4 regions of the Pseudophaeobacter sp. genome follow, and region 2 is predicted to be linked to each of the others. Evidence: riboswitches for the same ligand, from Rfam matches in the RefSeq annotation. Region 2 holds a riboswitch; each other region holds the start of a gene.
What was found. A riboswitch is a leader RNA that binds a small molecule or an ion and turns the genes downstream of it on or off. The one in region 2 is predicted to bind cobalamin.
Positions count from the first base shown of each region.

Region 1: linked by a shared signal. The riboswitch ahead of ACN0VH_RS06385 (CbtB domain-containing protein) and the one ahead of ACN0VH_RS06790 (ABC transporter substrate-binding protein) in region 2 are both predicted to bind cobalamin.
Region 3: linked by a shared signal. The riboswitch ahead of ACN0VH_RS09690 (hypothetical protein) and the one ahead of ACN0VH_RS06790 (ABC transporter substrate-binding protein) in region 2 are both predicted to bind cobalamin.
Region 4: linked by a shared signal. The riboswitch ahead of nrdH (glutaredoxin-like protein NrdH) and the one ahead of ACN0VH_RS06790 (ABC transporter substrate-binding protein) in region 2 are both predicted to bind cobalamin.

Region 1 is NZ_JBLWXG010000001.1:1,337,339-1,343,219, forward strand. It holds gene cobM (precorrin-4 C(11)-methyltransferase) at 1-91, shown strand, start outside; gene ACN0VH_RS06370 (cobyrinic acid a,c-diamide synthase CobB) at 84-1,400, shown strand; gene cobA (uroporphyrinogen-III C-methyltransferase) at 1,397-2,134, shown strand; gene ACN0VH_RS06380 (DUF1636 family protein) at 2,139-2,474, shown strand; cobalamin riboswitch at 2,570-2,789, shown strand; gene ACN0VH_RS06385 (CbtB domain-containing protein) at 2,825-2,995, shown strand; gene ACN0VH_RS06390 (CbtA family protein) at 3,000-3,689, shown strand; gene ACN0VH_RS06395 (hypothetical protein) at 3,753-4,253, shown strand; gene cobF (precorrin-6A synthase (deacetylating)) at 4,436-5,203, shown strand; gene ACN0VH_RS06405 (DMT family transporter) at 5,214-5,881, opposite strand, start outside.
Region 2 is NZ_JBLWXG010000002.1:71,234-77,114, reverse strand. It holds gene metH (methionine synthase) at 1-1,407, shown strand, start outside; cobalamin riboswitch at 1,507-1,702, shown strand; gene ACN0VH_RS06790 (ABC transporter substrate-binding protein) at 1,874-2,884, shown strand; gene ACN0VH_RS06785 (FecCD family ABC transporter permease) at 2,881-3,921, shown strand; gene ACN0VH_RS06780 (ABC transporter ATP-binding protein) at 3,918-4,685, shown strand; gene ACN0VH_RS06775 (pseudoazurin) at 4,690-5,115, shown strand; gene rarD (EamA family transporter RarD) at 5,211-5,881, shown strand, end outside.
Region 3 is NZ_JBLWXG010000003.1:231,242-237,122, reverse strand. It holds gene ACN0VH_RS09700 (DNA polymerase III subunit gamma/tau) at 1-260, opposite strand, end outside; gene ACN0VH_RS09695 (protein-tyrosine phosphatase family protein) at 427-945, shown strand; gene ACN0VH_RS09690 (hypothetical protein) at 942-1,391, opposite strand; cobalamin riboswitch at 1,497-1,725, opposite strand; gene ACN0VH_RS09685 (SRPBCC family protein) at 1,812-2,279, opposite strand; gene nudC (NAD(+) diphosphatase) at 2,348-3,334, opposite strand; gene ACN0VH_RS09675 (5'-nucleotidase C-terminal domain-containing protein) at 3,637-5,550, shown strand; RNA gene ffs (signal recognition particle sRNA small type) at 5,597-5,695, shown strand.
Region 4 is NZ_JBLWXG010000022.1:5,839-11,719, reverse strand. It holds partial or broken gene ACN0VH_RS20700 (IS3 family transposase) at 1-42, opposite strand, end outside; partial or broken gene ACN0VH_RS20695 (IS110 family transposase) at 72-362, shown strand; gene nrdF (class 1b ribonucleoside-diphosphate reductase subunit beta) at 756-1,733, opposite strand; gene nrdE (class 1b ribonucleoside-diphosphate reductase subunit alpha) at 1,839-3,971, opposite strand; gene nrdI (class Ib ribonucleoside-diphosphate reductase assembly flavoprotein NrdI) at 3,953-4,369, opposite strand; gene nrdH (glutaredoxin-like protein NrdH) at 4,386-4,607, opposite strand; cobalamin riboswitch at 4,701-4,906, opposite strand; gene ACN0VH_RS20670 (LysR family transcriptional regulator) at 5,435-5,881, opposite strand, start outside.

The sequences.
Region 1 (5,881 bases), on a different contig from region 2:
AAGCTGCCTTTACGCGCAGGATTACGACCGCCGCTACCGGCCACAAAGCGCCGACAGCCAATGGGCCAACTGGAGCGAAGGTGATGACTGATTTCCCCAAAGGTTTGATGATCTCCGCCCCGGCCTCTGGCACCGGCAAGACCACGGTGATGCTGGGCCTGCTGCGGGCCCTGGCCGAAGACGGCCTGGCGGTTCAGCCCTTCAAAAGCGGCCCCGACTACATCGACCCGGCCTTTCACTTTGCCGCCGCCAAACGCCCCAGTTTTAACCTGGATACCTGGGCGATGGACGCGCCGCTGCTGGATGCGGTTGCCGGACAGGCAACAGGGGCTGAAATCTGCATCGGCGAAGGCTCGATGGGGCTGTTTGACGGGGTTGCCACCCGTGGGCAGACCGGCTTTGGCTCTTCTGCCGAAACCGCCAAGCGTATGGGCTGGCCGGTGGTGCTGGTGATTGACGTGGGCGGCCAGGCGCAGTCCGCTGCCGCCACCGCTTTGGGGTTTAAATCCTACGACCCCGAGGTGCCCTTTGCGGGCGTAATCCTGAACCGGGTTGCCAGCCCCCGCCACGAACGCCTGACCCGGCTGGGGATGGAGCGCGCAGGCGTCAAGGTTCTGGGCGCGCTGCCCCGGCGCGGCGATCTCGCCTTGCCCGAACGCCACCTGGGCCTGATTCAGGCGGTGGAACATCCCGATCTGGAAGCCGCCATCGCAGGCTATGCCACTTTCCTGCGCGAACATGTGGATCTTGAGGCGCTCAAATCGGCAGCCATGGGCGCGGCCGCCCCAGCCCCCAACAGGCTGCCAAAGCCCCCGGCGCAGCGCATCGCGCTGGCACGGGATGCGGCCTTTTCCTTTACCTATCCGCATCTTTTGACCGGCTGGCGCGCCGCTGGCGCTGAAATCCTGCCGTTTTCCCCCCTCGCGGATGAGGCCCCGGCCCAAGACGCCGATCTGGTCTGGTTGCCCGGCGGTTACCCGGAACTGCACGGCGGCACCCTGGCCGCCGCCGAGACCTTCCGTGCGGGCCTGCGCAAGCACGCCGAGACCAAGCCAGTGCATGGCGAATGTGGGGGCTACATGGCCCTTGGCAACGCGCTGATCGACAAGGAAGGCAATCGCCATCAGATGGCCGGTCTGCTGGGGCTGGTCACCTCCTATGAAAAACGCAAATTCCATTTGGGCTATCGCCGCGCCGAGCTGCAGGCGCCGATGCCGGGCTTTGCAACAGGTGCAGCCCTGCGCGGGCATGAGTTCCACTATTCCACCATTCTGGATGAACCCGACGCCCCACTGGCCCATGTCATGGACGCCGATGGCAATCCGGTGCCGGAGACCGGCTCCATCAAGGGCCATGTCACCGGCACCTTTTTCCATCTGATCACCGGAGAAGGCGCATGAGCGGCTTTGTCAGCTTTGTCTCTTCCGGGCCGGGCGATCCCGACCTGTTGACGGTGAAGGCGGTCAAGAGACTGGAAGCTGCCGATGCGGTGCTGTTTGATGATCTGTCTGCCGGGCCGATCCTTACCCATGCCCGCGCCGAGGCCGATCTGGTGGGTGTTGGCAAACGCGCCGGACGCCCCTCGCCCAAACAGGACCACGTAAGCCAGCTCTTGGTGGACTACGCCCTAAGCGGACAGAATGTGGTGCGGCTGAAATCCGGCGACAGTGGCGTTTTTGGTCGCCTGGAAGAAGAAATCACTGCGCTACGGGCCGCCGGTATCGCGTTTGAGATCGTGCCTGGTGTAACGGCCGCTTCGGCGGCGGCGGCGGCGGCCAATATCCCGCTGACCCGGCGGCTGACGGCGCGCCGTATGCAGTTCATCACCGGTCACGACGTCACCGGTGGCCTGCCAGATAGCCTCAACATGGCGGCACTGGCCGACCCTGATGCCACCACGGTTGTCTATATGGGCAAACGCACCTTTGCCGCCCTGGCGGAAAAGCTGGTCGAAGCCGGTTTGCCACCTGAAACCCATGCGCTGGTGGCATTGGGGGTATCCACACCCGAACAGGAACTCAGCTGCCATACGGTGGGTGAATTGCCACAGGTTCTGCGTGCGATGGAAACCACTGCGCCGGTTCTCATACTCTACGGCCCGCTGGCCGATACCGATCTGACCCCGAGAGGCTGAGCCGGTGCCGCAGCCGACCCTGACCCTCTGCCGGAGTTGCCGGAGCGCCGATCTGGCCCTGCCCCTTCGCCTGACAGAGGCCTTGAAACAGGCCGGGATCGCGGCGCGGGTGCAGGAGGTGGACTGCATGTCCGGCTGCACACGCCCGCAGACCCTTGCGGTACGGCAAAGCGGCAAGACGGCCTATCTCTTTGGCGAGATCACCGCAGCGGACCTGCCAGATATCGTCGTCTTTTTGCGGCTCTTTGACGAAAGCGCAGATGGCACCCTGGCAGATGCCCGCCCTCTGGGAGCGCTGCGGATGAAGGCCATCGCGCGAATCCCGGCGGATCTGGACTAGATCCTGCAACAGGGGCAAAATCACCCTGCCCGCCGAAAAGTCGCATCTTTGCCCATGCAGGACGGTTTCCAACTTGACCGGGCGGTGTGACAAAGGGCACAACAAATGAACATGGTGTCCAACGGTGCAAAGCATCAGGGCTGAAACGGGAATGAGGAATGGCGGACCAAATCGCGGCGCCACACCCTCAACCGCCCCCGCGACTGTGAGCAGAGAGCGGTTTTTCATATCCACTGGGGCCAATCTGGCCACCGGGAAGGGGAAAAACCGCTGTGACCTGCGAGTCAGGAGACCGGCCATGTATTGGAATGCAACTTTTGTCGTCGGGTGTGACGACGTGGAGAATAATGATGACAACAAAGACACTGAACAAATCCGCTGCAGGCGTTGGTTTTGCACCCGCTCTGTTTGCCGTGATCCTCGGCCTGGGTATTGTCACCCTGACCGGTCACGTACAGGCCTCTGCCCTGCATGACGCGGCCCATGACGTCCGTCACGCAACCGGCTTCCCCTGCCACTAAGCAGATGATGAACCGTATCTTGACCAGCGCGTTGTTCGCTGGTGCTGCAGCAGGGTTGATAACCGCTCTGCTGCAGCTTCTTTTTGTGCAGCCTGTTCTTTTGCATGCCGAGCTTTATGAAAGCGGCGAGCTGGTGCATTTTGGCGGTGCCGCAGTTTCGGCGCATCCGGAGCTGCCCGGCTTTGACGTCATGCGCGACGGGTTGAGCATCATTTTCACCATGTTGACCTACACCGGCTATGCGCTGGTCATGGTTGCCCTGATGTCACTTGCCGAGAGCAAGGGCCATGTTGTCACCGCACGGGCGGGCATTCTCTGGGGGCTGGCAGGTTTTGTCACCTTCCATCTGGCGCCAGCTTTGACCCTGGCACCAGAAGTGCCCGGCGTCGCCGCTGCCGATGTTTTTGACCGCCAGATCTGGTGGACAGCAACCGTGGCTGCTGCTGGCATTGCCATGTGGCTCATCGCCTTTGGCGGCAATCTGGTCTCTTATGCCATTGCCGTGGCGCTGTTGCTGCTGCCGCATCTGATTGGTGCCCCGGAGCCAGACAGCTTTACCGGTCCGGTTCCAACCGAGATCGGCGCGCTGTTTGCCGCACGCGCCCTTGGCGTTGGCATGGCCGCCTGGGTTCTGCTTGGCACCTTCGCCGGTTATTTCTGGCAGTCGGAAGCGCCTCGTACCGCCGCAGCGTAATCGCAACAAGACCTCCGCCGACGCATCGCCACCGGCGGAGGTTTCTGTTTCAAAGGATCAAGAATGTCCCGTTCCCTCGCACTCTTTGCCATTGGGCTTACCTTTGGCTGTGGCATCGGTTTTGTTGTCGCTGCCGGCAATGGCATCACCTTCACCGGTCACGACCACGGCGACCCGGCGCAGCACGGCGGCGCAGAGCACCAGATGGAAAGCCTCGGCCACGCGCATAGCCAGCCGCTGATGATCACAGCGGGCAGTAGCGCGCCGAAAATCGCAGTCAAAGTCCACAAGGACCCGATGTCTGGCTGGAACCTGCAGGTCACGACAGAGAATTTCCTCTTCTCGCCCGAGCACGTCTCTACCGCGGATCGTCCCGGCGAAGGCCATGCCCATGTCTATATCAACGGCAGCAAGCTGACGCGGCTCTATGGCAACTGGCTGCATCTGGGCGATCTGCCCAAGGGCAAGGTCGAAATCACGGTGGCGCTGAACGCCAATAGCCACAGCCCGCTGATGATCGAGACAGATCCGATTGCTGACAGCGTGATCATTGAAAACCCCTGACCCCTTGGTGCCCCGGTTGCAGCCCTGGTCTGCCGCCTGACCTGACGCGAAGTCGATACAAAGCGGCCCGATCCCGCGATGCCGCCGGATCCGGGCTTGATTATGCTGAAACACGGCGCCATAGCGGGCCGTGTTTCTTTTTGGCAGGAGCCCGACAGATGAACAATGACAGTACGGCGGCCATGATCGAGCTTTCGCTCATTGGCATTGGCACCGGCAACCCGCAGCATCTGACCCTGCAAGCAGTCGCCGCGCTCAATGCCTGCGATCTGATCCTGATCCCGCATAAGGGCGCGGGCAAAGACGACCTCGCCGGGCTGCGCCAGCAGATCTGCGCCCAGGTGATCCAGCCCCCCGGCCCGCGCATTGTTGAATTTTCCCTGCCGGTGCGCGACCCCGCGATCCAGGACTACACCGCCCGCGTGGATCACTGGCACGATGCCATTGCCGAGGTCTGGATCAAAACCATCCGCGACCACTGCCCCGGTGGCAAGGTCAGGGTTGGCTTTCTGGTCTGGGGGGATCCGTCGCTATATGACAGCACCATGCGCATCGCCGAGCGCCTGAAGGCCACGCAGGATATCACGCTAAAGGTCATTCCCGGCGTGACCTCGATCCAGGCGCTGACCGCCGCACATGCCATCCCCCTGAACGAGATTGGCGCACCCTTTACGGTGACCACCGGGCGACAGCTGCGCGAAAACGGCTGGCCTGACAGTGCCGATACCCTGGTGATCATGCTGGATGGCGACTGCTCATTCCAGAAGATCGACCCCACTGGCGTTGACATCTGGTGGTCAGCCTATGCTGGCATGGAAAACCAGATCAGCATCTCTGGCAGGTTGCGCGAGGTGGCAGACCAGATCTGCGAAACCCGCGCCAGGGCAAGGGCTGACCACGGCTGGATCATGGATATCTACCTGCTACGCCGCACGCCCTCCGCCGCTTAAAACGCCGGGTTCAAGGCTGCGCCAGGCGCCGCCCTGCCAGCCACAGCGATGACAGTCCCGACAGGATAATCACGCAGAGCCCCAAGAGCGCCACCCCATCGGGCCAGGTGCCAAAGACAACACCGCCCAGCACCGTGGCAGCCAGCAGCTGACTGTAGATCAGTGGCGCCACGATATTGGCAGGGGTTGTTCGGTTGACCAGCACCAAAAGGAAATTCCCCGCCGCCGATCCAAGGGCGCTGATCAAGACCAGCCCGATCTGCGTTGGGCCCAGACTTTGCGGCAGCGCCCCCAGGGTAAAGGGCAGCAGCACAACAGCACCAATAATCAACTGTGATATCAGCAAGAACCGAGGTCGGTACTGCCCTGCAAGGCTGCGTGTCGCCACTAGGTAAGACCCATGGAAACAGCCCGCCAGCACGGCGAACCCCATACCGGCCTGCATGCCGAACCCCGGCTTGACCACCAAAAGCACACCGCCAAAACTGACCAGCAACAGTGCCACCCGGCTTGGATCAGCGCGCTCTTTCAGCACCAGTGCCGACAGCGCAAAGGCCACAATCGGCCCGACAAAGAAACCGCCGAAGACATTGGCAATCGGTTCGGTACGCAGCGCGGTCAAAATGCACAGGATGCCCGTGGCGATCAGCAGACCGCGCAACAGGATACGCCAATCAA
Region 2 (5,881 bases):
GTTCTGGCCTGCAACAATTACGAGATCATCGATCTGGGCGTGATGGTACCGCCGCAGAAAATTCTTGAAACTGCACGTGCGGAAAACGTTGATGTGATCGGCCTGTCGGGTCTGATCACCCCCAGCCTTGATGAAATGACCCATCTGGCCGCCGAGATGGAGCGCGAGGGCTTCGATATCCCGCTGCTGATTGGTGGCGCGACCACCTCCAAGGTGCATACCGCCGTCAAGATTGCGCCGCGCTACACAGGCAGCCAGGCGATCTATGTACTGGATGCCAGCCGCGCGGTGGGGGTGGTCAGCCAATTGCTGAGCGATGATCGCAAATCGGCCTATGTCAATGGGATCAAAGCTGAATATATCGAAGTGACCGAGCGCCACGAACGCGCCGAGCGCGCCAAGAAACGGGTGCCGCTGCCCGAGGCGCGGGCCAATGCGATGACAATTGACTGGCAGGGCTACAGTGTTGCCCGCCCCGAATGTCTGGGCACGCGGGTGATCGATGATTGGGATCTGGCGGAAATCGCCGAGTATATCGACTGGACGCCATTCTTTCGCACATGGGAGCTGAAGGGGGTTTACCCCAAGATACTGCAGGACGACAAACAGGGCGCAGCCGCCCGTGCGTTGTTCGCGGATGCGCAGGCGATGCTGAAACGGATCATTGACGAACGCTGGTTTGGCCCGCGCGCTGTTGTCGGTTTCTGGCCCGCAAATGCTGAAGGCGATGACATCCACCTGTTCAAGGATGGCGGTCGGCAGGTGCCGCTTGCCACGCTACACACCTTGCGCCAGCAACATGCCAAGCGGCCGGGGCGGCCCAACGTGGCGCTGGCCGATTTTGTCGCGCCCAAGGGCGTTGACGATTATATCGGCGGCTTTGTTGTTACCGCCGGCCCAGAGGAAAAGGCGATTGCCGAGCGGTTCGACAAGGCAAATGACAACTACTCCTCGATCCTGGTCAAGGCGCTGGCCGACCGCTACGCCGAGGCAATGGCCGAGATGTTGCACCAGCGTGTGCGCCGCGAGCTCTGGCCTTATGCCCCCGATGAAACCTTTGCCCCTGCTGACCTGGTGGGCGAACCCTATCGCGGCATTCGCCCTGCCCCCGGCTATCCTGCCCAGCCCGACCATACCGAAAAGCGTACGCTTTTCAGCCTGCTGGACGCCGAAGCCGCCACCGGGGTGGAGCTGACCGAAAGCATGGCGATGTGGCCCGGATCATCGGTGTCTGGCCTCTATATCGCCCACCCCGACAGCTATTACTTTGGCGTCGCCAAGGTTGAGCGGGATCAGGTGCAGGATTATGCGACCCGCAAGGGCATGACGCTGGAAGAGGCCGAACGCTGGTTGGCCCCGGTGCTGAACTACACCCCAACCGGCATTTCGGTGGTCGCAGCGGAATAGGGGGGCAGTGCCGGGTTGCGCATTTTACAGCCGTAGCACGGCGGGCAAAGGCGGCAGGGTTCCGCAACAGAATAGTCGTTGCAACAGGGGAAATTGCTTACTAGAACACAACCTGTCGGTTTCCATGAGGAATCAAAAGGGAATCCGCCACCGGCTTGCCGGTGAACCGGAACTGCCCCCGCAACTGTAGGCGATGAGCGTGCAGCGATCATGCCACTGTGGCCACCGTGCCATGGGAAGGCCGCTGCTGTGATGACTCGCAAGTCAGGAGACCTGCCGACGCTGAATGCAACGCGGCCCGGGCGGGGAGTCCGGGGAGGTGTCGAATGAGATTAATCCTGCGGTGCCCAAAGGCACCTGCCATCGCCAGTACCTATGCGTCGCCCCTTTCGGGTGCCGTATTCGTCAGCCACGGGTTCGCTATTCCCTCTTTGTTTCTGGTCGCATCATCCCCTGGAGACAATCAATGTATTCCCGATTTCTGACGGCGGCTCTGCTGGGCGTGGCCAGTTTTGTGCCGATGGCGCAGGCCCAGACGACCTATCCTTTGACGATTGAAAATTGCGGTGTCGAGGTCACCTTCGATGCAGCCCCCAAGACTGCGGTTACGGTCGGTCAGGCCGGAACCGAGCTTTTGTATTCGCTTGGACTTGGCGACAAGGTCGCGGGAACATCGGTCTGGTTTACCGAGGTGTTGCCTGAATTTTCTGAATTGAATGCGGGTGTCGAACGGCTGGCGGACAATGATCCCAGCTTCGAATCCGTGGTCGACAAGCGCCCGGATATCGTTGCGGTGCAATATGAATGGCATATCGGCCCGCAGGGCATCGTTGCCACCCGCGAACAATTCTCGGATCTTGGCATCCCGACCTTTGTTCTGCCCGCCGATTGCTGGGCCAAGGACAACAGCACCGGATCGGACGGAACCCGCTCTGCCATGTTTGAGATGGCCAGCATTTATGCAGGCGTCACCCAGCTTGCGCAGATCTTCGATGTGTCTGACAAAGGCGACGCCTTGCTGGCGGATCTGAAGGCCCGCGAAGCTGCGGCCATTGCAAAGGCGGCTGAGTTGGATCTGCAAGATGCCTCGGCTGTTTTCTGGTTCTCGTCGGCCGAGATGGACATTGACCCCTACGTTGCCGGGCGCAAGGGGCCTCCGGGTTATATGATGGACAAGCTCGGGCTGCGTAATGTCGTGGAAAGCGACGAGGAATGGCCGGTTGTCGGCTGGGAAACCATCGCCCGCGCGAATCCGTCAGTCATCGTGGTGGCCAAGATGGACAGGCGCCGCTTTGCGGCGGATGATGTCGAGAAAAAGCTGGAATTTCTTAGAACAGACCCGGTGACCAGCCAGATGGATGCTGTAAAGAATGACCGCATCGTGATCCTGAATGCGCATTCTATGGATCCATCAATCCGCAATATCACGGCGCTTGAAACGCTGGCCGAGGCCCTGCCGAAGTTCGATCTGCAATGACGGATGCGGCTGCTCCAGGCGTTTTTCGGCGCTCGTTTGGGCTGTGGATTGCACAGGGGCCAGCCGTATTGATCCTGGCAATCCTGGCTGGGGTTGTCATTGGTGAAACGCCGCTGCCGCTTTCGACGGTGGCGGCGGTCTTTGCAAACCGTCTTTGGGATGCGGGTTTGATCCTTGATCCGATCGACGCTGGCATAATCTGGAGCTACCGGCTGCCGCGCACCCTGGTCGCTGCGGGCTGTGGCGCGGGTCTTGCCCTATCGGGCGTTGTTCTACAGGCTTTGGTGCGCAATGCCTTGGCGGATCCCTATCTTTTGGGCGTCTCTGCGGGGGCCGGAGCGGGCGCCGTGGCCGTGACGATCCTTGGCGTCGGTGGCGGGTTGCTCGGGATTTCGGGCGGGGCCTTTATCGGTGCGACCCTGTCATTTGTCGTGGTGGCGGCGCTGGCGCGGGCCGCGGGTGGCGGCTCGGCGCAGCTTGTGCTTGCGGGCATCGCCGGTTCGCAGCTTTTCAACGCGTTGACCTCCTTTCTTATCGCCAAGTCGGCGAATGCGGAACAGGCGCGCGGCATCATGTTCTGGCTGCTGGGCAATCTGTCCGGCGTACGATGGCCGGATGTCATGCTGGCGGCGCCCGTCGCGATGATCGGCTTTCTGATCTGCCTGTGGTTTGCACGCGCGATGGATGCGTTTTCCTTCGGTGTTTCTTCAGCGGCATCGCTTGGCGTGCCGGTTCGCCGGGTTCAGATTGTGCTGATCGGTGTGGTGACGCTGATGACTGCGACCATGGTCAGCCTGGTTGGATCCATCGGATTCGTCGGCCTTGTCATCCCGCATGCCATGCGGTTTGTCGTCGGTCCGAGACACGCGCGGCTGGTGCCCGCCTCGGCGCTTGCGGGGGCTGTCTTTCTGATTGCGGCGGATATCGCCTCGCGGATGCTGATCCCCGGTCAGGTTGTCCCGATCGGCGTGGTCACAGCGCTGGTCGGCGCGCCGGGCTTTGCGCTGATTCTTGTACACAGCCGGAGGCGGCTGTGAGACTGGCAGCAAAATCCCTCGGCTGGGCGGCGGGATCGCGGCGCATTGTTCAAGAGGTCTCGCTTGAGATTGCCCCGGGCGAGACATTCGGCCTGATCGGCCCAAACGGCTCTGGCAAGTCTACGCTCTTACGTCTTTTGGCGGGGCTTCTGGCGCGGCCATTTGGTGTTGTTTTGCTGGACGGCGATCCCCTGACCAGCCTTGGCAGGCGCGACATTGCCCAGCAGATTGCAGTTGTGGAACAGATTGCCGAAACCTCCGAGGCGCTTTCGGTGCGCGATGTGGTCGAGCTTGGCCGCACGCCCTGGCTCTCGGCGCTGGCGCCTTTTAGTGCGCAGGATCGGGTCATCGTTGCAGAATCTCTGGCGGCCGTGGACATGGCCGATATGGCGGGGCACAGCTGGGCAACGCTTTCGGGCGGTGAGCGCCAGCGCGTCCAGATCGCGCGGGCATTGGCGCAGCGGCCGCGTCTCTTGATGCTGGACGAGCCGACCAACCACCTGGATATCCACCACCAGCTGTCGCTGTTGCGGTTGGTGGGCGATTTGCCGGTGACGGTTGTCATGGCGCTGCATGATCTTAATCAGGCAATGAGATGCGATCGCCTTGGCGTGATGGAAGCGGGGCGGATGGTCGCCTGCGGCCCGCCCGAGGATGTGCTGACCCCTGCGCGGCTTGCATCAATCTTTCGCGTGCGGGCCACCCGGCTGCGCGACCCCGCCGACGGCGCAACGGTCTTTCGTTTTCAATGTCTTGAGGAGTGAACAGATGAAACCCATTGTACTGCTGCTGAGTGTCCTGACGGCCCTGACCGCCCGGCCTGCCTGGGCCGAGACGCATGAGGTGCAGATGTATACGCGCAACGCAAGCGGCCCGATGATCTATGAACCGGATTTTCTGCGGATCGCCCCCGGCGACGAAGTGCGTTTCATCCCGGTGCAACCGGGCCACAATGCTGCGACCATCGACGGCATGACGCCCGAAGGTGCCGCACCGTTCAAGAGCCAGATCAATGAAGATTACACGGTTACACTGACGGTACCGGGGCGCTACGGAATCAAATGCTCGCCGCATTTCGCCATGGGCATGGTGATGCTGATCGAAGTTGGCAACAGCCCAGAAACAACATTTCCCGCCGATCTTCCGCGCCGGGCGCAAGATCGTTTCGATGCCATCCTTGCGGCAAAACCCTAATGATCGCACATCACGATCTGTGATGGCGGGATCACATAATCTGTGCTTCTTCTTTCTGAATGAGCTGCGATAAAGGCGTGTCACAGGAGGCACAGATGACCCAGAATGCGCGCGAGAATGTTGATACCCCTCAGGGGTTGGCCTTTGCCATTACGGCCTATTTGCTGTGGGGTTTTTTGCCGCTGTATATGAAGCTGTTGGATCATGTGCCTGCGGCCGAGGTGGTGGCGCATCGGGTGCTTTGGTCGGTGCCGGTGGCCGGGGTCCTGCTGGTCTTTCTGGGGCGTACCCGTGATCTGCGCACGGCGCTGACCAGTCCGCATACCCTTGGGATGGCCTGCGTGACGGCGGCGCTGATTTCCATCAACTGGGGGATCTATGTCTGGTCCATTTCGGCTGGGCAGGCGCTGGATGCCGCATTGGGCTATTACATCAACCCGCTGTTCAGTATTGCCCTGGGCGCGGTCTTGCTGCGCGAGAAGCTGAGCCGCACCCAGCTGGCGGCTATTGCCCTGGCGGCGGCCGGGGTTCTGGTGTTGACGCTTGAGGCCGGGCGCGTGCCGCTGGCGGCCATTGGGCTGACGCTCAGCTGGGGGTTTTATGCCTTTTTCAAAAAGCGGCTGCCGGTTGGCCCCAATCAGGGCTTTATGCTGGAGGTGCTGATCCTGACACCGCCTGCGCTGGGCTATCTGGTCTATGCTTCTGTCACTGGGACAACGCATTTTCAGGGCGTTGATGTCTGGCTGCTGATGGGCTGTGGCTTGGT
Region 3 (5,881 bases), on a different contig from region 2:
GGCTCTGTGGTGGGTTGGCCGGAGCCATCGGGACCGATGCAGTTCATGCCCTTGGCAATGATGCGCGCGGTGGTTGTTTTGCCGGTGCCGCGAATACCCGTCATAATAAAGGCTTGGGCGATCCGGTTGGTTTCAAACGCATTTTTCAGCGTTCTGACCATGGCATCCTGGCCGACCAGATCGGCAAATGTCTCGGGGCGGTATTTGCGCGCCAAGACTTGATACTGGGATTGGCTGCTGTCGCTTGTGCTATCGTTCATAGGTCTCTTGCCGGATTCGGATGGGCGGGATCGCGCGTGGGGCAAGGTACGCGGGCAGAGGGGCTTCGTCCACCGCTGTTGACCAATGCCGGGACGCAGGCCAGTCTTTTGGTTCAGATCGTTGTGATCTGCTTGTGCAGCTGCCCGCCCGACAGGAGGCCCGGCCATGGATGACGAAATCAGTTGCCGTGATGTGACGCCGCTGACCCTGCACGCGCTCAGCGTGGGTGAGGGTATTCTTGCGCTCTGTCCTTTGCCGGGGGCGGGAGGTGATTTTCAGGGGGATATGGCGCATCTGCATGACTGGCAGCCGGGGTTGGTGATTTCGATGACCACCGATGTGGAACATCTTGCCGCAGGTGCCGCGAGTCTGGGGCAGGATATTCAGGCCATGGGTTGCCGCTGGCAGCATTTGCCGGTGCCGGACTATGCACCACCAACGCCGGATATGCTGAACCAGTGGCCCGGGATCAGCACCCTTGCACGCCAGGCACTGCGCGGCGGAGGGCGGGTTCTGGTACATTGCCGGGGTGGCTGCGGCCGGTCGGGGATGGTGGTGCTGCGGCTGATGATTGAGGCGGGCGAGCCGCCGGATCAAGCGTTGCAGCGGTTGCGGGCGGTGCGGCCCTGTGCTGTCGAGACAGAGCCGCAGATGCATTGGGCGGTGACCGGCGCTGGCCCCTAGGCCGGTTCGGGAACCATAGGATTTGTCAGCACTTGCGCCAAGGCGCAGGGACGGTGTGGCAATGTGCTTGCGACAAGGGGAAAGTCCGCTTGGGCTGGGGCCAGAAAGGCATCGGCAAATCTGTCCAGCGCCGAGATTTCTGCCGCAGGGGGCACGTCGCAAAAGACGCGAATGCGGTGATGGCTGGCGACAAAACGTGCATCGCAGGTCCGGGGGCAGCCCTCTAGCTTGCTTTCACCGCTGAGCTCAAATTCAGGTGTGGTTACCGGGCGGGCCTTGTCCAGCGCCCCGGTGAGGGCGGTGACCATACGGGCCAGGGCCGGGCAGGGGCCCCCTGTATGCAGGCAAAGGCTTTGGCTGGTGTGATCGGCATGGCCTTGGCCGATATCGCTGGGTGTTTTGCTGCGGGCCGGTTGCACGGCCGCTTTGGTTGATGTCGCTGTCATAATGCGCCCTCCGCGCGGGGCAGGAAGGCGCGAGAGGGTCAGCATTTTCCCTAGGCGATGATCGCCTAGCCAACGCTGACACCCGCCCGGACTCCCCGTCCAGTTTCGAGTTTCCATGCGATGGCAGGTCTCCTGACTTGCGGGTCGTTGCGGGTTCGGTCCTTCCCGGCTGGGGCGTGCCCCGTGCCAGTGGTTTATCCGAAGCGCTCACCGCCTACAGTTGCGGGGGCAGTCGTGGAATTGGCAAAGGTATAAAACCCATGCCGCACCACGTTCCCTTTTCATCCCGGACACAAAATCATGCGCCTCGAGAACCATCCCTTCACCGCTAACGCCGTCAGGGATGAGTCGTCAATCGCCATTTGCAGCGGGGCAGGAATTGGCGGCGCTGACAGGATGGCAGAGCTGACGTAATTGGACCTAGGCGGTATGGTTCAGCCGGTCTTCGGTAAGGCTGGCAAATTCCGCCACCCGGTGGCGAAAACGGCGGTTGACCTTGGCGCGGGCCAGTTTCAGGGATTGCAGCAGCAGTCGCCCTGACAGGGTCTTGGCCTTTAGCTTCACCTTGACCGAAATGCGGGTGCGCTTTGGTGACAGCGCCATAAGTTCGATCTGGCCCTGACCTGTCAGGCTGTTGCTGTCGCCGTTCAGGCCAATCAGTGTTGCTGGCTCATAGGTGGCAAGTTCCAGGTGGACTTCGCGTGGCTTGCCGCGAAAATCTGCCCGCAGATCCCAGGCCAGGCCAACCTGCGGCGTGCTGTCGTTGCTCAGCCGCTGGACTTCGATGCCACGCCGGATCGCCGAGCGTTCGAAATTGCCAAAATCAGAAAGTGCGTCAAAGACGTCAGAGAGGGGCGCATCGACGTCCTCATTGCTTGATAATTCCATGCTATGCCTTCTGGCGCTTGGCCAGCCCTCAGGGTGTCTTGTCGAATTTTGATGGTAGAATCATCTTCTTAATCCAAGGTGTCTGCAAGCCAGTTTTCCAGAAGAAAATGCGCAATTGAACCTTTTCTCGCGGCATGCATCTTTGGGTGGTCGCCAGCGAAGACCGTCATCATCTCTTGGCGGCTGACCCAGAGCGCATCTTCGATCTCTTTGGGGTCAATGGTGATGTCGCGGCTGGTGGCGCGCCCCTGGCAGCCAAACATCAGGGACATGGGAAAGGGCCAGGGCTGGCTGGACAGATAGCCAACCTCGGCCACGGTGACGCCGGTCTCCTCCAGGACTTCGCGCCGCACGGCAGCCTCTAGCGTTTCGCCGGGTTCAACAAATCCGGCCAGCAGTGAATACATCCCGGCAGGCCAGCCCGGAGAACGGCCCATCAACACCTCTTCGCCCTGGGTGATCAACATGATGACAACCGGGTCGGTACGGGGGAAATGTAGCGCCTTGCAGTCCGGGCATTGGCGTTGCCAGCCGCTCTGGGTGATCTGGGTTTTGCTGCCGCAGCGGGCGCAGAACGGGTGCGATTGATGCCAGGACAGCAGCGCCTTGGCGGTGGCGGCCAGTTCGGCCTCCAGCGGGGTGAGCCGGGCCATGATCCGGCGCAGCTCGGCAAAGACATGGCCGGTTGGCAGGTCGGGATGCTGCTGCTCGCTGAGATCGGCAAAACTGGCCAGTGCCATTTCGTCCAGTGCATCAGGATGCCAGTTGCCCAGATCGCAGGCAAATAGATCAGCGCCGCTGGGATCCGCCCCCAAATAAAGGGCGCTGTCTTGGTAGGCCGCAGCCACAGGGTGGTCTGTGTCAACCCAGGCCAGGCCGTCCGGGCCGCGCGCCGGATCCGAACGCTGGCTCAGAACCTTGCCGCGCCAGGTTAACAGAACCTGCGTGGTTGCAGCGCCCCAGGCCAGGGCCAACGCGGTGGGGTCTTCGCGCAGCTGTGCCTTGCGATCTAACCCGCCGCCACCCCCAAAGGTTACCTGTTCTGCACGTTTCATTCCTTGCCCCCTGTGCTGGCCTGTTGTGCATTGTGATGCCCCCTTGCGGCGCGAAAGGCCAGCCGATCTGACAGAAAATTCGCGCAGGTTCCGCGTTTTGGGCGGTTCTTGCCCGTTCCGGTCTGTCTTGACTTTGGGTGTTTGGCGGCTAGCTGACCTGCAACTTGGCGACATTTTATCTAAGATGGGGCATTTGGTGCCTTTGCAAACCTGCGAAACGCTGATTCAAAGGTGAGACCCCTCAGCGGGGGGCGGATAAAGCACGGATTGGAGCGGGCAGTGACAGCTGCGAATTCAGCGGTATGACAGCGTTTACGGCATCTACATCTGTAGGTTCTGACCTCTTGGATGAAGGGGCAGAGGAAGGCTCTGGCCTATTGCGCATCCTTGCGACAACCGATCTGCACTGCAACCTGCTGAGCCATGACTATTTTGCTGATCGCCCCGATCCGGGTGTTGGCCTGTCCCGGATTTCCAGCCTGATTGGCGAGGCGCGCCGCGAAGCAGAGGCCTGCGGCGGGGTCGCATTGCTGCTGGACAACGGTGATGCCCTGCAGGGCTCTCCGTTGGGTGAGGCAGCGATGCCGGCGCCGGATGGCAGCTCGGGGGATGTAACCACTGGGCCCCATCCTTTGATGGCGGCGTTTGCAGCGCTGGATTACGATGTGCTTGGTCTGGGCAACCATGATTTCAACTTTGGCCTGCCTGTCTTGAAGGCCATCTTGCGCGATGCCCCCTGTGCGGTGGTCTGCTCCAATATGCACCCGGTTGTGCCGGGCCAAGACCTGCCCTTTGTCAAAACATGCATACTGGAGCGCCGGTTTGCGGCCCTGCCGGATGCGCCACCGGTGCGGGTGGGCGTATTGTCGGTGCTGCCGCCCCAGACGATGATCTGGGACGCGCATTTGTTGCAGGGGCAGGTCCGGGTGCAGGATATGGTCCAGGCTGCCACCGTAAGCGCGGCCGAGCTGCGCGCGCAGGGCTGTGATCTGGTCGTTGCCCTGGCCCATACCGGGGTGGGGGGGGCGGATGCGGTGCCGCAGATGGAAAACGCCCTGCGCCCCATTGTGGCCACCGCAGGCATTGATGCGGTAATTGGTGGACATACCCATCTGGTCCTGCCGGACCCGGCGCAGGCCTTTGCCAAGCCGGTGGTGATGCCGGGCGCGCATGGCTCGCATCTGGGGCAGATTGATCTGCAGCTGACCCATGGGCGGGATGGGTGGAAGATCAAGACCTGGAGCGCCTGCGCCAAACCGATTTCGCGCCGCGATGCCTGGGGCAAGCTGACGCCGAAGGTGCCCGAGGACGCAGAGTTTGTCGCGACCCTGGCGGAGGCCCATACCCAGACACAGGCCCGCATGAAAGAGCCGGTTGGCCATAGTGCCGAAGCCTTGCATTCGTATTTTACCTTCTTTGCCAAGGACCACGGGCTGGCGCTGTTGTCCTGCGCCCAGATGGCGGCGGTGCGGCCGATGTTGCAGGGCACTCCGGCGGGCGAATTTCCGCTGTTGTCAGCGGTGGCGCCGGGTAAATTTGGCGGTCGTTCGGGGCCGGAAAGCTATACCGATATTGCTGCCGGGGATCTGTGTATGCGCAACGTCGCGGATTTGCAGGTGTTTCACAATGCCATCTGGGTGGTGCAGGTCAGCGGTGATCAGCTGCGCGATTGGTTGGAGATGTCGGCCGGGTTGTTCAATCAGGTCGCTCAGGGGGCGCGCAATGTGGACCTGGTCAACCTCGACCGGGCCGGGCATAATTTTGATGTGATCTTTGGTCTGGAATATGAAATTGACCTGTCTCAGCCGCCGCGCTTTTCGTCGTCCGGGGTGTTGATCAACCCGGAAGCGCGCCGCATCCGCAGGCTGCGGTGGAACGGTGAACCCGTCACTGGCGCGCAACAATTTGTAGTTGCTACAAGTAGTTATCGGGTCAGCGGCGGTGGGAATTACAAGATGGTGCAAGAGGCGCAGCAACTGCATCTGCCCACGGTCAAGATCCGCGATGCCATCTGTGATTATGTGTCGGGCCGCCTGCCAAAAGACGCGCTGGAGCAGGCCCCCTATCCCTGGCGGCTGGCGCCGATGCCGGGGGCGCGGGTGGTTGTCTTCACCGGGCCGGTTGCCCGCAATCACCTGGCAGAGTTGCCTGCCGATCAGGTGGAAGATCAGGGCGTGACGCCAAATGGTTTTCTGAAACTGCGCCTCAAGCTTTAGCGTCAGTACCCTTGTCATTGCTGGGATCTCCGCCTATATCGGGATTCGAGAGGTTGGCGCGGGCAAGCGCCTCGCCAACCTGGTCAGGTCCGGAAGGAAGCAGCCACAACGAGCCCCGCTTGGGTCGATGTCCAACCTCTCACCTTATCCCCCCTTTTTAACGTCTCGATACCATATGGACCCTTGCGCGCAGGGGTAGTGACATGACCTGCGCAGGGCCCAGTATTGGCGCGGGGCCTTGACCATCGTCCAATCACGCCAAGGCCGCAGATGCCTTGAAGCGTGCAGACAAGGCAATGGACATGGCAGTTGCGGCTGTGAAGAAGTGTCG
Region 4 (5,881 bases), on a different contig from region 2:
TCGTTTCAGTCCCATACTCAGCCTCCTTTGGTGCAATAAATGCTATCAAAGGGGCGCCATCAAACCGTGACATGTCCAATCTGGCCAAGAACGTTTTCCAAGTCCACGGGCTGACCTCCAGTGAAGAAGTGGTGTTCAACAAGCCCTTGCGGCGGACCCAGTTTCTGCCTTTCTTTGCGAAGTTGGAGCCCTGGCTGGTTGGCATGGAATCCTGCAGCAGCGCGCATCATTGGGCCCGTGAACAGACTGCATTGGGCCATGACGTGCGGTTGATCCCGCCGATGTACGTGAAGCCATAGATCAAACGCGGTAAGCCCGTCGCAATCGACGCCGAGGCCATCTGCGAAGCCGTAACCCGCCCGTGTCGCAACGGTTGCCATGGCCAAAAGACAGCCCGGATTGTCTGGGCGATACTGACCCGCAACAAACCTTAGAGCCCACGCGCTGCAGCCTAAAAAGACAGGAACATCAAGCTAGCAAGACGCGCGAGATGATGGTGCATAAGTCTGCCGCTAAAGCCAAGAGACTCCGCCGAATGGCGCGGGCATGAGAGCCCGCAAAGCTGATGGGAACTTGGTTTGCGCAACCCATCAGGGCCAGCGGTCAAAACCGCGTAAACAGGCCGGACACATGACTGCTTCTGACAAATGCACAAATCAGATCAAAAAGGACTTGCTGTGCAGGAGCCATCCACACCCGTCATTCGCTGCTGGAGCAACGAAGGACGGGTGTTCGGAAAATCGGGGTATTCTTCGTCAGAAATCCCAGTCGTCGTCTTCGGTCGCAACGGTCTTGCCGATGACGTAGCTCGACCCGGAGCCGGAGAAAAAATCGTGGTTCTCGTCAGAACCGGGCGACAGCGCGGCCATGATCGCCGGGTTCACCCGGCAGGCCTCGTCGGGAAACAGTGCCTCGAACCCAAGGTTCTGGAGCGCTTTGTTCGCATTGTAGTGCAAGAAGGCCTTAACGTCTTCGGTCAGGCCCAGCGGATCATAGAGCTGTTCCGTATACCGTGCCTCGATATCGTAAAGATCGAAGATCAGGCCGAAGGCAAAATCCTTGAGTCCGGCGCGCTCGGCCTCGGTCAGGCGCTCCTGCGCCCGCTGGAACTTGTAGCCGATGTAATAGCCGTGGATCGCCTCGTCACGAATGATCAGGCGGATTAGGTCGGCGGTGTTGGTCAGTCGCGCGCGCGAGGACCAGTGCATGGGCAGATAGAAGCCCGAGTAGAACAGGAATGACTCCAAAAAGACGCTGGCGATCTTCTTGCGCAGCGGGTTCGAGGCCGCGTCGTATTCGTCGAGGATCAGCCGGGACTTGGCCTGAAGGTATTCGTTCTCAGCCGACCAGCGGAAAGCCTCGTCAACCTGCGCTGTCTGACAGAGCGTGGAGAAGACCGAGGAATAGGACCGCGCATGCACCGCCTCCATGAAGGCGATATTGGTCAACACGGCCTCTTCATGCGGGGTCTGGGCGTCCGGCATTAGCGCGGGCGCGCCAACCGTGTTCTGGATCGTGTCCAGCAGCGTCAGCCCGGTGAAGACGCGGATCGTCAGGGTCTGCTCGTCCTCGGTCAATTGCGACCAGCTTTGGATGTCATTCGACAGCGGCACCTTCTCGGGCAGCCAGAAGTTGGCAGTCAGGCGGTTCCAGATCTCCAGATCCTTGTCGTCCTGCAGACGGTTCCAGTTGATCGCCTTGGGCACGGCACGGGCTTGGGTCATGTCTTTCATATACTCGATCTCAGCAGCTAGGGGCCGCGCCCCTTCATCTTCTCATAAGTATCCCGGAGGAGGCCACGCATGTGGCCGGGGGCAGAGCCCCCAAACCACCTCAGGTTACAGCGAACAGGACACGCAGCCCTCGACTTCCGTACCTTCCAGCGCCTGCTGGCGCAGACGGATGTAGTAGATCGTCTTGATCCCTTTCTTCCACGCATAGATTTGCGCGCGGTTGATGTCTCGGGTCGAGGCCTCCGCCGGGAAGAACAGGGTCAGCGACAGCCCCTGGTCCACATGCTGCGTCGCCGCCGCATAGGTGTCGATGATCGCCTCGGGACCGATGTCATAGGCATCGCGGTAATATTCGAGGTTGTCGTTGGTCATATAGGGCGCCGGATAGTAGACGCGGCCGATCTTGCCTTCCTTGCGGATCTCGATCTTGGCGGTGATCGGGTGGATCGAGGAGGTGGCATAATTGATATAGCTGATCGACCCGGTCGGCGGCACCGCCTGCAGGTTGCGGTTATAAAGCCCGTGCTCCTTCACCTTGTCGCACAGGGCGGACCAGTCCTTGCGGCTCGGCACAGGGATGCCGGCGCTCTCGAACAGTTCGCGCACCCGGTCGGTCTCCGGCAGCCAGTCCCGGTCGACGTATTTGGCAAAGAAGCTGCCATCGGCATAGGTCGAGTCCTCAAAGCCCTTGAACCGTGTGCCCTTCTCCTGCGCCAACGCGTTGGATGCACTGAGGGCGTGAAACAACACGGTGCAGAAGTAGATATTTGTGAAGTCGATACCCTCAGCCGAGCCGTAATGGATCCGCTCGCGGGCGAGGTAGCCATGCAGGTTCATCTGGCCAAGACCAATGGCATGGCCCTCGTCATTGCCCTTGCGGATCGAGGGAACACTATCGATGGCGGACATTTCCGACACCGCATTCAATGCCCGGATCGCGGTGCCGACGGTGCCCGCCAGATCGCCGCCATCCATGGCGCGGGCGATGTTCATGGAACCGAGATTGCAGGAAATGTCGGTGCCCATCTGCGCGTAAGACAGGTCATCCGTGAACTCGGACGCGGTGTTCACTTGCAGGATTTCAGAACAGAGATTGGACATCGAAATCCGACCGGCGATCGGGTTGGCCGAATTCACCGTGTCCTCGAACATGATGTAGGGGTAGCCGCTTTCGAACTGGATTTCGGCCAGGGTCTGGAAGAAGGCGCGCGCGTTGAGTTTCTTCTTGCGGATCTTGGGGTTGTCGACCATCTCGGCATATTTCTCGGTGACCGAGATCTCCGAAAAGGCGCAGCCATAGACCTTTTCCACGTCGTGCGGCGAGAAGAGATACATGTCTTCGTTCCGTTTCGCCAGCTCGAAGGTCACGTCCGGTATCACCACCCCAAGGCTCAGGGTCTTGATCCGGATCTTCTCGTCCGCATTCTCGCGCTTGGTGTCGAGGAAGCTGAGGATGTCGGGATGGTGCGCGTTCAGATAGACCGCGCCCGCGCCCTGCCGCGCTCCCAGCTGGTTGGCATAGGAAAAGCTGTCCTCAAGCAGTTTCATCACCGGGATGACGCCCGAGGACTGGTTCTCGATCCCTTTGATCGGCGCGCCGTATTCGCGGATATTGGTCAGCATCAAGGCCACGCCGCCGCCACGTTTCGACAGTTGCAGGGCCGAGTTGATACCGCGCCCAATGCTCTCCATATTGTCTTCCAACCGCAGCAGGAAACACGAGACGAACTCGCCCCGCGCCTTCTTGCCCGCATTCAGAAAGGTCGGCGTGGCCGGCTGGAACCGGCCCGACAGGACCTCCTCCATCAGCTGCATGGCGAGTGTCTCGTCGCCGCGCGCCAGCGCCAGCGCATTCATCACCACGCGGTCTTCGTAGCGCTCAAGGAAGCGCTGCCCGTCCCGGGTCTTCAGCGTGTAGGAGGTGTAGTATTTGAAGGCGCCGAGGAAGGTGGGGAAGCGGAACTTCTTTGCGAATGCTGCGTCCCAGATCTTCCGCTGGAAGGCCTTTGAATACTGCTCCAGCACCTGCGCCTCGTAATAACCCTCGTCCACCAGATAGCCTAGCTTCTCCTCCAGCGAGTGGAAGAAGACCGTGTTCTGGTTGACGTGTTGCAGGAAATACTGCCGCGCCGCCATCCGGTCTGCTTCAAACTGGATGTTCCCCTCTTCGTCATAGAGGTTCAGCATCGCGTTCAGCGCGTGGTAATCGAGGCCTTGGGTCAGGCTGGCGTCAAGCATCGGGATCCCCAAAAGGTTTGTAGCCCGTCGCGGACGCGGGCGATGTCGGTGTCTGTGCCGGCCAGCTCGAAACGATAGAGCACGGGCACGTTGCATTTCCGCGCGATGACATGTCCGGCCATCGCGAAAGTGTTTCCAAAATTCCGGTTGCCGCTGGCGATCACGCCGCGCAGATGGCTGCGGTTGGTCTCGACATTCAGGAACCGGATCACCGGCTTCGCTACCGCGCCCCGGCCTTCGCCGTCCGCGTAGGTCGGGCAGATCAGCACGAAGGGCCCGATCATCACCGGCAAGGCGGCATCGCCCCGCAGGGGCAGACGCGTGGCGGGAAGGCCAAGGCGCTCGACGAAACGGGCGGTGTTGCCCGAACCGCTGGAGAAATAGACGAGCCCCCCCATCCCGAAGCCCCCGCCCTCAGGACAGGCGGCTGATCATGTCGGGGCGGAAGCCTGCCCAGTGGTCGTCGCCCGCGACGACGACTGGCGCCTGGCGGTAACCCAGCCCGGCCACCATCTCCATCGCCGCCGCATCCTCGGTCAGGTCGACCACGTTATAGTCGATGCCACGTGCGGTCAGGGCGCGGGTGGTCGCGGTGCATTGCACGCAGGCGGGTTTGGAATAGACGGTGATGCTCATATTTTTGTCCCTTGCCAGTTGGTTGCCTCTGGACAGAGGGGACACGAAGACAGGACCAAAGGGCCCATCTACGCACCCGGGCCCTCCGCCGCGGTCGTCGTTCATGCCCTGGCAGGTCTCCTGACTTGCGGCTCGAACGTCTCTGGTCGGCCTTCCCGGCGCGACCTTGCACCAGTGGATTAGACCCAGACTCGCCGCTTACAGTTGCGGGGGCAGTGCCGGAATTGGTCGTGTGACCGCACCGGCTTCCCTCTTAGCCTGCGAGTCACCTCGCAGGAACCAAAGCAACTGCATATTGGGGGAAGCGCGCTCCCGCTGTCAATATATCGATGTTGGAATTGCGTGGATAAGTCGAGGTGGCCGATCAGGCATCCGCATCATATGCCGTTCACTATGACCATTCTGGCAAGACGTGCCCTACGCGCGGCACTGAGGAACCGGACATTTAGCCCAGAGTGAAGGAACGGCAGTTAAGCGGACAAAGGGTGAGTTAGCTGCGTTTGCGCAGGAGGCCGAAATCGTGCGCTTTCCGGTCCTTGACCTTGGATTGCACACAAGTTGCACACCTAAAGTCGCTACTAAATTGAGTCAGACAGACGGTCGGTCAGCTCTTCCATTGCGGACCGTTTTATTCTGCACGGAACCGCAGCGCACACCATACATACACGATAATTGTTCAGCCATCCGGCCCCGCGCAAAGACAGGTCAACGGCGGTTTCAGGGTGGAGTTGCCTCGAAATAAGCAAGCGTCAGCGTCTCAGCGCCGTCCCGTACAACATGGACTATCATAGCACAGCACCAAAGAGACAACTGTCGTTGCGGGAACCTTACATCTTATCATTGCATCGTACAGTTCTTGTGCCTCTCAGATGCGCCTTGAATATTCCGGTCAGCGCAAGCGCTGGCTTGCTCAGAACCTCTCCCTTGAGTGTGGCAATTCCGATGTCTCGAACGACTTCCGGCTTCGAAAGTGATACGACCCGAACGTGCTCCGGCATCTGAGATGCAACTGCCAGGTTTGGAACGAGGCCTACCCCCAAACCGGATGTTGCCAAGTCGACCAGTGTTGTCGCTTGGCGCACGCTGCAAGCAATGTTCAGCGATCGCCCGGACCGCTCCAGATATTCTGTCAGCATCGCAGGCGTCTCGCGCCCATCTTGCCGCACGATAACTGGCATTCCCTGCATGACGAGAAGTGGCAAACGAGACAGAAAATCGAGGGACAGCGTTTCCGGCAGATCCTCGAAATGATCGCGTGAGGCCAGAGCCACCAG